Regions from separate parts of the Plantibacter lichenum genome, predicted to be linked through region 3. Evidence: predicted binding sites of a transcription regulator. Region 3 holds the regulator's gene; each other region holds the start of a gene.
What was found. Region 3 encodes LexA, which represses DNA repair genes until DNA is damaged. Its sites were predicted from a motif close to TCGAACANNTGTTCGA; they were not measured.
Positions count from the first base shown of each region.

Region 1 (3,946 bases), on a different contig from region 3:
GAGCCTTCTCGAGCGGCTGGGTGACGGTGGCGCCTTCGGCGAGCTTGTCCCAGTAGCCGTGGATCTCGGTCTCGTCGTCGCCACTGATGGAGACCGAGAAGTTGGTTCCGGGCGTGAAGTCCATGTGGCTCGGCGTATCAGAGCCCATCAGCACGAAGCCTGCGGGCGTCGTGAGCTGGGAATGCATGATCAAGTCCTTCTCGGACGGTTCGACCTCCATGTTGAAGTCCGCGAACGTGCTCGAGGTGAGTTCTCCTCCGAACACCGTCTGGTAGAACGCCATCGCTTCTTTCGCAGTAGTGCGGAAGTTGAGGTAGGGGTTGAGGTTGCTCGTCATGATCGTCCTTCCATTGCGCCTGTCCGACGAATCGTCGTTCGGCTGGTGTGGTGGTGGTGCTGTGTTGCTGCCGTGCGGTGTTTCGGTGTTTCGGTGTTGCTGGGTTGCTGGGTTGCCGTGGTGCGACTGGTCCCATTGTCGACCCGATGCGATCCGAGAACCAGGGTGGATCAATGAACGTCCGGGTGGGATTCCGTTTCCGGAGACACCGGTCCCTGAGCTTGTCGAAGGGTTGGGTTCGGGGATTCGAAGCGTCTCCACTTCGACAGGCTCAGTGACCGGGTCTGTTCCGGGTGCATGCCGCTCCCTAAGCTTGTCGAAGGGTTGAGCCCACGGATCAGGGCCGTCCGCACTTCGACAAGCTCAGTGACCGGGGCGGTCTGGTCAGTGAGACTCAGGGACCGGGTGAACGTGCTCAGGGACCGTGTGCGTCGCCGTCAGGTTCCGGAAGGGGTTCGAGGGGGTACCAGTCCGGAGGATCCGGTTCCGTGCTGAATACCTGACCGCTCGGACTGATCCAGGTGAGCGCACCATCCGATCCCGGCTCCAGGGACCAGTTGGTGTCGTGCTTGAGGTGATGATGCTTCGGACACAGGTGCGCAAGGTTGCCCACGTTCGTTTCACCTCCCTCCGACCACGGGACCGTGTGGTCCAGTTCGCATCCCTTCGCGAGGCGGTTGCAGCCCGGTGCTCGGCAGTGGGTGTCTCGGATCGCGAGGGCTCGTTTCATGTCCGCGGGTGGCACGTATCGTTCTCGACTCACCGAGAGGACCGCCCCGGTCTCAGGGTGGGTGAGGATCCGGGTGAAGGACTTCGCTTGCACGCTCAGCCGGACCGCGGTCTCCGGGTCGATGGGACCGTAGCCTTCGAGGGAACCTGGTTGGTGCTCGTGACCAAGGATCGTCATCACCGGGACCGTCACGTGGACGGTGGGGATGATGCCATCGGTGATGTCCTCGATGCTCGGCAACAGTCCGGTGATGGGGTGGGGCTCGATGCCCGGGGACGACCCGGCTCCCTGAACAGAGCCAGCGCTCCGCAGCGGCCCAGCCGTTTGGACGGGCACGGTCGTCCGGGCCGACTCGGTCACCTGAACCGGCCCGCTCATCTGAACCGGCTCAGTCGCCTGAACTGGCTGGGTCGGCTGGATGGGCTGGGTGCGACGGGCCAGACCGCCCATGCTCTGTCTCGGTGTGGTTGCCCTGTCGTCCATGGATGCGGCTCCACGGGCTGGTGCTGACCGTGCCGCCCAGGTCGGGACTTCATCGTCCTCGACCCTGGAGTGAGTGGTTTCGGGTGCCGCGACCGCGACCGCAGGGCCGGAGGACGCCGTGACACCGTAGAGGAGCAGGCTCTGGGCGTTGTCGACCATCAACCGCGCACGCGTCCGCGGGTCACCCCGGCGTTGGGTGGCCGCAGTGAGGTCGGACAGGCGGTTGTAGGCGGCGGTCGCGATGGTCGCGGTGGTGAGGATCGACAGCCACGACATGCCATCCGGTGCCGGGGACAAGGTCACGTGGCGGTCCTGCCTGGCCCGGTGGTGACGGGTACCGATGGTTTCCGGGTGGAGCTTCTCCCGCAGCTGCCGGGCCAGCTGCTTCAGCTGTGCCGCGGTGCAGGTCTGTGCGAGGGGCAGGATCCGGGTCTCGAACTCGGCACGATCCGCAGGGTCGACATCCGCGAGCTGCTCCACGATCACCCGAGCATGCCCGACCGAGATCGAACCCCCGGAGAGCGCGGCAAGCGTGGCAGGGAGCTGGTCCACGAGGACTTCGGACTCGGCGATGCGATGTTGGATCGTGCGCTCCGGAACCCGCGTCATCGCCGAGAGCTCCAGGTGCAGGGAGAGACGGGCGAGGTACTTCGCCCGGGCCGGGGTCGTGCCGGGTGGAGCGAGCGTCAACGCGGTGAGATCGGACAGGCGGGCGGTCTCAGCGAACAGAGTGGCCTTGCGTGCTTCAGCTGCCGCGATACAGACGTCTTCCGCGACGATCTGCTCGCCCAGGCTCGTGAGACGAGCGGCGTTCGCGTCCGGAGTCGAAGGTATGTCCACTCATCAAGAATACCAAGGGCCCGTGTTCTAGAACAGGGGTTCGAACGAATCTGTGGAGAACTGGTGCTGCGCGACTGGACCCCACACTTCGACAAGCTCAGTGACCGGGAGTGAGAGGCGCGGCAGAATTGTGAGGGCAACGCACTTCGACAAGCTCAGCGACCGGGAGAACACTTCGACAAGCTCAGTGACCGGGAGAACACTTCGACAGGCTCAGCGACCGGGCCCGGTGCAGGGCGGAGCGAGGGCTCACGACCTCTCACGCGCCCAGCGACGTCAGACGCGGGAAGCGACGACGAAGACACGACGGAACGGCATGATCGTCGTTCCCTGAGCACTGATCGGGAACGCATCGCGCAACAACGCTCGATACTCCCCCACGAAACGCTCGCGCAGGCCATCGGGAAGCGCATCGATCACGGGACGAGCGTGCGTCCCCGCGATGAACTCGAACACGGGGTCCTCACCCGTCAGAACATGGGAGTACGTGGTCTCCCAGGCATCGACGGACCACCCCGGCCGCGAGAGGTCCTCGAGGTAGACGGCAGGGTCGAAGGACACACGGTCGGTCGTCGATGGCGTGAACTCCGCATAGGGACCGGACGTGGCGAGTTCGGCGAGCAGCACGTGAGCAGGAGCTCGGAAGTTGCCGGGCACCTGGAACGCGAAGGCACCGCCAGGACCCACCTGATCGGCGAGCACGGGAAGGACCGCACGATGAGTAGGGACCCACTGCAGCGTCGCGTTTCTCACGAGGAGATCGACGGGCACGGACTCCGGACCCGCGACGGTACCGGGGGCACCAGCACGAGCACCCGCACCAGCACCCGCACCAGCACCAGCACCGACAGCGACACCGACAGCGCGCCACTCCACGAGATCACCGACACGATAGGACACCCGCGCATCGGTGTTGTCCGCGGTCGCGCGACCGATCATCTCCGGACTGGAATCGATACCCTCGATCCACGCTTCCGGCCACCGCTCACGCAGCGCGGGCGTCCCGTTGCCCGGACCGCAGCCGAGGTCGACGATCCGCGATGCCGACGACAGGTGCACCTGCGCGAGCAGATCCCGGAACGGACGCGTGCGTTCATCGGCGAACCGAAGGTATTGGGAGGGGTTCCAGTCTGATCCGTTCGTCCCGTCGGCACCGCGCTCGATCCGCGCCGCACCTTCCGGCTCGGAGGGAGCAGCATCCTGCATCGGCGTCACCATGCCGCCAGTCTACGAAGCCCTTCCGATGCCGATCCGGCCGCGTCGCCGTTCATCGCTGCGCCACCGACCGTCGCTGCACCATCAACCATCGCCGCACCATCAACCATCGCCGCGCCATCAACCATCGCCACACCGCCACCCGTCTTCGCACCACACACGACGACGTCCTCGACGACCGGCACAACACCCGCTCCGAAGTCGTTCCCCTCGATGACGATGTCGGTCGACGCGAGGAAACGGAACGTCGGCAGGGCATCGCGAGCACCACTTCCGACCTGCGCAGCGCCGACCCTCGTCACCCGGTTCCCGGAGAAGCGGAGCCCCTGAACGCTCTTCGC
Region 1 covers NZ_JBOBFT010000004.1:183,664-187,609, forward strand. The annotation lists gene ACQ3HB_RS07660 (VOC family protein) at 1-337, opposite strand, end outside; gene ACQ3HB_RS07665 (HNH endonuclease signature motif containing protein) at 753-2,390, opposite strand; gene ACQ3HB_RS07670 (methyltransferase domain-containing protein) at 2,667-3,608, opposite strand; gene ACQ3HB_RS07675 (right-handed parallel beta-helix repeat-containing protein) at 3,602-3,946, opposite strand, start outside.
Region 1: the regulator LexA is predicted to act here: its motif matches at 2,419-2,434, upstream of ACQ3HB_RS07665 (HNH endonuclease signature motif containing protein).

Region 2 (3,946 bases), on a different contig from region 3:
GGCTTCTGCGGTCGACGCTCCCGGAACCGACGCTCCCGCTCCCGATCGCAAGCTCCTCGGCCACATCACGTCGAGTGCCATCCACCACGAGCTCGGTCCGGTCGCGCTCGCCGTCATCAAGCGCACGGCCGACCCCGACGCCGTCCTGTACGTCGACGGCGGAGGCAGTGTCGTGACGGCCACCCAGGACGTCATCGTCCCCGGTGATGCCGGCGCGGTCGCCGACGTCCCCCGGTTGCCTCGCCTCGGCGCCGTCCGACGCTGAGCGGGGTGACGGGCGTGCCTGCCGATGATCCCTCGGCCGGTTCGAATGCCGCCGGACCCGAAGGATCAGCTGGTGCGTCTGGTGCGTCTGGTGCAGCCGGAGTTCCCGGCCCGGCCGGACCCGCGAGCCGGTGGACTGCGGCGATGCGCCGTCGGCTGGCGCTCGGTCTCGCGTGGCAGCGGGTCCTGAACTCGGCTCCCGCCGTCACCCAGGTGACGGTGACGGCCGTCGCATCGTACGCGTTCGCGCACTATGTGCTCGGGCATCCCGCTCCGCTCCTCTCGGTGACCGTCGCGATCTCGAGCCTCGGTTTCGTACGGGACGCGCGTCCTGTGCGGGTGCTCGAGACGGCGGTCGGGATGAGCGTCGGCATCGCGCTCGCCGAAGTCCTGCTGCTCGCGTTCGGGCAGGGCACGTGGCAGCTGGCGGTGGCGTTGTTCGTGACGTTGCTGGTCGCTCGGTTCCTCTCTCCTGCGGCGTCGTTCGCGATCGCTGCCGCCGTGCAGTCCGCGCTCGTGATGCTCCTTCCCGCGCCAGACGGTGGTCCGTTCGTCCGCACGGTCGATGGGCTCATCGGCGGTGTCTTCGCCCTGCTCGCGACGGCGCTCATCCCGCGGGATCCCCGTCGGGCCGCTCTTCGCGACGGTCGTCGGCTGCTCGACGAGCACGTCGCCACGAACGCGTCGCTCGTCGCGGCGCTCCGCCTCGGTGACCTCGACGAGGCGGATCGGGCACTCATCCGTGCCCGTTCCACGCAGCCGGCGCTCGACGCGTGGCGGGGCACACTCGAATCGGGCATCGCGATCGCGAAGCTGTCGCCGTTCCTCCGTCGTTCCCTGTTCGACTTGGAGCGGCAGCGGACCCTGTTGGCGGGGATGGATCTCGCGACGAGGAATCTGCGGGTCATCGCCAGGCGGATCGATTACGTCGTCCGTGACGGTCGTCCGCGTCCGGAGGCGGCCGATCTGCTCGCTCGCATCTCTGTGGCGATCGGGATCCTGTCGCAGTCGCTCGGTGACATCGCCCAGCAGCCGGTCGCTCGGCAGACGCTCGTGGAGATCGCGAAGCACCTCGATCCTTCGTCGATGCTGCAGTCCGCTTCGATCTCGGAGCAGAACCTCGTGCTCGGGCTGCGTCCCTACGTCGTCGACCTCTTGACCGCAACCGGCATGTCGACGGCCGACGCGCAGGCCACACTCCCCGAGCTCTGACCCTGTCTCGGTGCCCGCCCGCTGGCCTCCCCTGTCCCTGAGCCTGCCGGTCTGGTCACTGAGCCTGTCGAAGTGTGGTCCCCGGTCACTGAGCTTGTCGAAGTGTTGTGCTCCCGGTCACTGAGCCTGTCGAAGTGGGTTCTTCTTCTGGGCACTGGCGCCCGGCTTCCGGTCACTGAGCTTGTCGAAGTGTGGGGTCCAGTCGCGCAGAAGTTCTCCACAGATTCTTCGAACCCCTGTTCTAGAACACGTCTCCTTGGTATTCTTGATGAGTGGACATACCTTCGACTCCGGACGCGATCGCCGCTCGTCTCGCGAGCCTCGGCGAGCAGATCGTCGCGGAAGACGTCTGCATCGCCGCCGCCGAAGCACGCAAGGCCACCCTGTTCGCCGAGGCCGCCCGTCTCTCCGACCTCACCGCGTTGACGCTCGCTCCTCCCGGCACGACCCCGGCTCGGGCGAAGGACCTCGCCCGTCTCTCCCTGCACCTGGAACTCTCTGCGATGACGAGGGTTCCGGAGCGCACGATCCAACACCGCCTCGCCGAGTCCGAAGCCCTCGTCGACCAGCTCCCCACCACGCTTTCGGCGTTGGCTGCCGGGTCGATCTCCGCAGGGCACGCCCGGGTGATCGTCGAGCAACTGACCGATGTCGACCCGGCGGACCGTGCAGAGTTCGAGACCCGGATCCTGCCTCTCGCGCAGACCCGCACGGCCGCGCAGCTGAAGCAGCTGGCCCGGCAGCTGCGGGAGAAGCTCCACCCGGAGACCATCGGTACCCGTCACCACCGGGCCAGGCAGGACCGCCACGTGACCCTGTCTCCGGCACCGGACGGCATGTCGTGGCTGTCGATCCTCACGACCGCGACCATCGCAACTGCCGCCTACAACCGCCTCGCCGACCTCACCGCGAACACGCAACGCGGCGGTGACCCGCGGACGCGTGCGCAGTTGATGGTCGACAACGCCCAGAGCCTCCTCCTGTATGGCGTCACGGCGTCCTCCGGCCCTCCCACAACAATCGCAGTGCCCACCCAAGTCACTCCCACCGTTGAGGATGATGAGGTTCCGGCATGGGCGGCACGGTCAGCACCAGCCCGTCCCGCCGCGTCCATGGACGACACGGCGGTCACACCAACACGGAACGTGGCTGTCCTTGACCGTATCGACGAGCGCCGCCCGAGCGCGGAACCTGGCCCGACGACCGATACGCCAGCGCCCTCACTACCGACTGCCGAAACACTCCCGACCCTTGAACCCCGCACCGCGACCCGTCCGCTCCCGAGCATCGAGGACATCACCGACAGCATCATCCCCACCGTCCACGTGACCGTCCCGGTGCTGACGATCCTTGGCCACGAACACCAACCAGGTTCCCTCGAAGGCTACGGTCCGATCGATCCGGAGACCGCGGTCAGGCTGAGCGTGCACGCGAAGTCGTTCACTCGCATCCTGACGCATCCGGAGACCGGGACGGTCCTCTCGGTCAGTCGAGAACGATACGTGCCACCCGCGGACATGAAACGGGCCCTCGCGATCCGAGACACGCACTGCCGAGCACCGGGCTGCAACCGCCTCGCGAAAGGGTGCGAACTGGATCACACGGTCCCGTGGTCGGAGGGAGGTGAAACGAACGTGGAGAACCTTGCGCACCTGTGTCCGAAGCATCACCACCTCAAACACGACACCAACTGGTCCCTCAAGCCGGGCCCGGACGGGGTGCTGCATTGGATCAGTCCGAGTGGTCAGGTGTTCACCACGGAACCGGATCCTCCGGACTGGTACCCCCTCGAACCCCACCCGGAACCTGACGGCGACGCACCCGGTCCCTGAACACGTCCACCCGGTCCCTGAGCCTCACTGACCACGCCGCACCCGGACACTGAGCCTGTCGAAGTGCGGACGACCCGGATCCGTGGGCTCAACCCTTCGACAAGCTCAGGGACCGGACGGCCCCGGTCACTGAGCTTGTCGAAGTGTGGACACGCCGAACACGAACTCACCCTCGATCCGAAACCCAAGCTGTGGAGAAGCGGTTTCGGGCCCTTCCGCCGAATAGCGTTGCTGTCCATGCGAACGAGACAGAGGTTCCCCACCGTCGCTCTGACCGTCGTCGTGATGGTGGTCGGTTTAGGCCTCACTGGCTGCGTCCCACCAGCGCCACGACCGACCAGTGCGCCGTCCGAGACGTTGACGCCGGTGTTCGCCTCCGACGAAGAGGCGCTTCAGGTCGCGACGGAAACGTACCGGGCGTACTTGGTTGTTTCGGACGCGATCTTGCGCGATGGAGGCTTGGAACCGGAGAGGCTTCGCACGATTGCAACTCCGGAATTGGCAGCGCAAGAAGCAGAGGGATATAACGACTTCGCGGTGCAAGGACGAAGGCTCGTAGGCGAGACAAAGTTGCTCAAGTCCAGATTGCAAAGCCGTTCGAGCTCCCCGGATGAACATGGAACGATAGCCACGATCTA
Region 2 covers NZ_JBOBFT010000007.1:47,171-51,116, reverse strand. The annotation lists gene ygfZ (CAF17-like 4Fe-4S cluster assembly/insertion protein YgfZ) at 1-265, shown strand, start outside; gene ACQ3HB_RS10965 (FUSC family protein) at 409-1,476, shown strand; gene ACQ3HB_RS10960 (HNH endonuclease signature motif containing protein) at 1,749-3,308, shown strand; gene ACQ3HB_RS10955 (hypothetical protein) at 3,546-3,946, shown strand, end outside.
Region 2: the regulator LexA is predicted to act here: its motif matches at 1,705-1,720, upstream of ACQ3HB_RS10960 (HNH endonuclease signature motif containing protein).

Region 3 (3,946 bases):
ACCACGAGGCGATCGCGCTGGCCGCGGATGTCGTCGACCATCGCGAGCATCTCCGCGGAGTGGCGGAGCGCCGCCGTGGCCGCCGCCTGGGTCAGAGCGCTGAGGTGGTAGGGCAGCCGGACGAGCCGGAGGGCGTCGATCACGGCAGGGTCGGCCGCGAGGTAGCCGACGCGGACGCCTGCGAATGCGAACGCCTTGCTCATGGTGCGCGAGACGAGGAGACGCGGACGGCCTTCGAGGAGCGTCAGCGCGCTCGCCTCTCCGTCGGGCGCGAACTCGGCGTACGCCTCGTCGACGACGACGATTCCGCTCGACGCCTCGTAGACGGCCTCGATCGTCTCGAGGGAGAGCGGCGTGCCCGTCGGGTTGTTCGGCGAGCACAGGAAGATGACGTCCGGATCCGATTCGCGCACCTGGGCTGCGGCCGTCTCCGGGGAGAGCTCGAAATCGGCGTCTCGGGTCGCTGCGATCCAGGTGGAGCCGACGCCCGCGGCGAGCAGCGGATACATCGAGTAGGTCGGGGTGAACCCGAGCAGCGAACGGCCGGGTCCGCCGAACGCCTGGAGGATGTGCTGCAGGACCTCGTTCGATCCGTTTCCGGCCCACACCTGTTCGGCGGTCACGCCGTGGCCGAGGTAGCGGGCGAGCGACTCGCGCAGTTCGGTGAACTCGCGGTCCGGGTACCGGTTGACGGTCAGGACTGCGGCGGCAAGGGAGGCGACGATGTCGTGTGCGACGTCCTCAGGGATGGGGTGCGTGTTCTCATTGACGTTGAGGGCAACGGGCACGTGGGCCTGCGGAGCGCCGTAGGGGATCTTCCCCCGAAGGTCGTCGCGGATGGGGAGGTCGTCGAGAGCGGTCACCCGTCAATCGTACCGACTACACCGCCGCAGACCGGCGAAACAGCCGTCTCATCGACCGACGCATCGACCGGCTGCTCAGCTCGCGTACTGCTGCGGGATGGCGAGACGCTGCCCCGGCTCCACACGAGCGGTGGACAGCTGATTCAGGTTCATGATCTCCGCGATGACATCCCTCGGGTCCGCCGACGGCGCGATCGACTCGGCGAGCTCCCAGAGGGACTCCCCCGGGTCGACCGTCACGTAGGTGAACTGGACGGACTGACCGGCTACCCCGGGCCCCGACGCCGCAGCGGATCCTGCGCCGACGGACAGCACGGCTACGGCGACGACGAGCGGGAGGGCTGCGAGCACGGTGAAGACCACGCGGCCTCGTCGTGTGAGACGGAGTCGCGAGTGCGACAGTGCCGTGCGTGAGGGCGTCGATGCGGATCCGGGCACGGCCCGTGCGGACATCGCTTGTGTCGGCATCGCTTGTGTCGGCATCGCTTGTGTCGGCATCGCTTGTGTCGGCATCGACGGGAATCCGATGAGTGCTGCAGTCATGACTACCTCCAAGTGCTCGTCTGCAGGAAGTGCGGGTCTTCCTGACGAGGTTTCGCATCCGGTGTTCGGCCAGGAGCACCGGATGCGAAGCTATGTTCCGAATATATCTTCGATTGTTCGAATGTTCAAGCACGTCTTCGGATCTATTTCCTCGAAAACCTGCGACACGCTCGAACGAATGTTTGTCTCTGGCACTCGGGTTGGATACAGTTTCGAGTGTTGGAACGAGTACACCAGCACCCACTGACACTGGTCCGGGCAGGAGCGACATGGCAGCGAACGGTAGGAGCGACGGGGCTCAGGAACGAACGGGCACACGCCGGAGGAAGAGCCTGAGCGACAAGCAGCTCGCCATCCTCGACGTGATCCAGCGCGCCGTCGCATCCCAGGGGTACCCGCCGAGCATGCGGGAGATCGGCGACGCGGTCGGTCTCGCCTCCCTGTCGAGCGTGACCCACCAGCTCAACCAGCTCGAACTGAGCGGGTACCTGCGTCGCGACCCCAACCGGCCGCGTGCGCTCGAGATCCTCATCGATCTCCCGAGCGCCGTCGAGGGCAGCGTCCCGGAGACGGCCCCGCCCGTCGGCGACGCAGCCATGGTCCCGCTCGTCGGCCGCATCGCAGCCGGCATCCCCATCACCGCTGAGCAGCAGGTCGAGGAGATCTTCCCACTCCCCCGCCAGCTCGTCGGCAAGGGCGAGCTCTTCATGTTGAAGGTCGTCGGCGAATCGATGATCGACGCCGCGATCTGCGACGGCGACTGGGTCGTCGTACGCGAGCAGAAGACGGCGGAGAACGGTGACATCGTCGCGGCCATGCTCGACGAGGAGGCCACGGTGAAGGTCTTCCGCCAGCGCGACGGCCACACCTGGCTGCTCCCGCGAAACTCCGCGTTCGAACCCATCCTGGGCGACCACGCCGACGTCCTCGGCAAGGTCGTAGCCGTTCTTCGCAGCGTCTGACGCGGGCGGCGCCCCGCACTCGGGCCCCGAACACGACGAAGGGCCGGATCAAGTCGATCCGGCCCTTCGTCGTTGCTCCGCCAGCTAGGCGTTCGCTGCGACCCGCCCACGCACGTCGCGCCTGGATTCGATGATGTTCTTGATCGATGCCGTGGCACGCAGCTGCAGGATCAGCCGATTCAGGCCGTCGGCGCGACCTCTGCCGGATGGGCTGCGAGGAGCTCGCGAGCGGCGGCGGGCGCGACCGCGAACGGTTCGAGCAGCGCAGCGATCTCGTCGTTCACGAACGCGTGCACGATCGTGCCGTGCTCGTCGTACGCCGTCTCGACGACCTTGCCGCGCTCGTGCAGAATCGTCACGAGGTCGCCGCGTTCGTAGGGCACGAGGACGTGCAGCTCGCGGCTCGGCGAGGGCAGCACTGCCTCGATGCGCTCCATGAGCTCGTCGATGCCGGCGCCCGTGCGGGCCGAGACGAAGATGCCGTCCGGTTCGAGCCCGCGGAGGACGAGCAGTTGCCCGTCGTCGACGAGATCGGACTTGTTGAAGACGACGAGTTCGCGGATCCCGCGTGCGCCCACCTCGCCGATGACGTCGCGGACTGTAGCGATCTGGCCGGCGGGGTCGGGGTGCGACGCGTCGACGACGTGCACGATGACATCGCTGTCCGCGACCTCCTCGAGCGTCGAACGGAACGCCTCGACGAGCTGGTGCGGCAGGTTGCGCACGAAACCGACGGTGTCGGCGAGCGTGTACTCGCGGCCGTCGGAGGTCACGTTCCGGCGCACCGTGGCGTCGAGGGTCGCGAAGAGCGAGTTCTCGACGAGGACGCCGGCCTTCGTGATGCGGTTCAGCAGGCTCGACTTGCCGGCGTTCGTGTACCCGGCGATCGCGACCGACGGCACGGTGTTCCGCTTTCGGTTCGCGCGCTTGGCCTCGCGGGCGGGCTTCATGGCGACGATCTGCTTCCGGAGCTTCGCCATCCGGGTGTGGATGCGACGGCGGTCGAGTTCGATCTTCGTCTCACCCGGGCCGCGCGAGCCCATGCCGGCTCCGGCGCCGCCGACCTGTCCACCGGCCTGACGGCTCATGGACTCACCCCAACCGCGAAGGCGGGGAAGCAGGTACTCGAGCTGCGCGAGTTCGACCTGGGCCTTGCCCTCACGGCTCTTGGCGTGCTGACTGAAGATGTCGAGGATGACGGCGGTGCGGTCGATGACCTTGACGCCGACCGCGTCTTCGAGCGCGCGGCGCTGGCTGGGCGCGAGTTCGGAGTCCGCGACGACGGTGTCCGCGCCGAGCGCCTTCACGATGTCGCGCAATTCGAGCGCTTTGCCGCGGCCGAGATAGGTGCTGGGGTCCGGGTGCGGACGCCGCTGCAGCATGCCGTCGAGCACGACCGCACCGGCGGTCTCGGCGAGGGCCGCGAGTTCGCGCAGCGAGTTCTCCGCCTCGATGAGCGATCCCTGCTGGTAGACGCCGATGATCACGACGTTCTCGAGCCGCAACTGGCGGTACTCGACCTCGGTGACATCCTGCAGCTCCGTCGAGAGTCCGGCGACACGCCGAAGGGCCTGTCTG
Region 3 covers NZ_JBOBFT010000014.1:31,501-35,446, forward strand. The annotation lists gene ACQ3HB_RS17145 (histidinol-phosphate transaminase) at 1-863, opposite strand, end outside; gene ACQ3HB_RS17150 (LysM peptidoglycan-binding domain-containing protein) at 939-1,406, opposite strand; gene lexA (transcriptional repressor LexA) at 1,676-2,368, shown strand; gene hflX (GTPase HflX) at 2,548-3,946, opposite strand, start outside.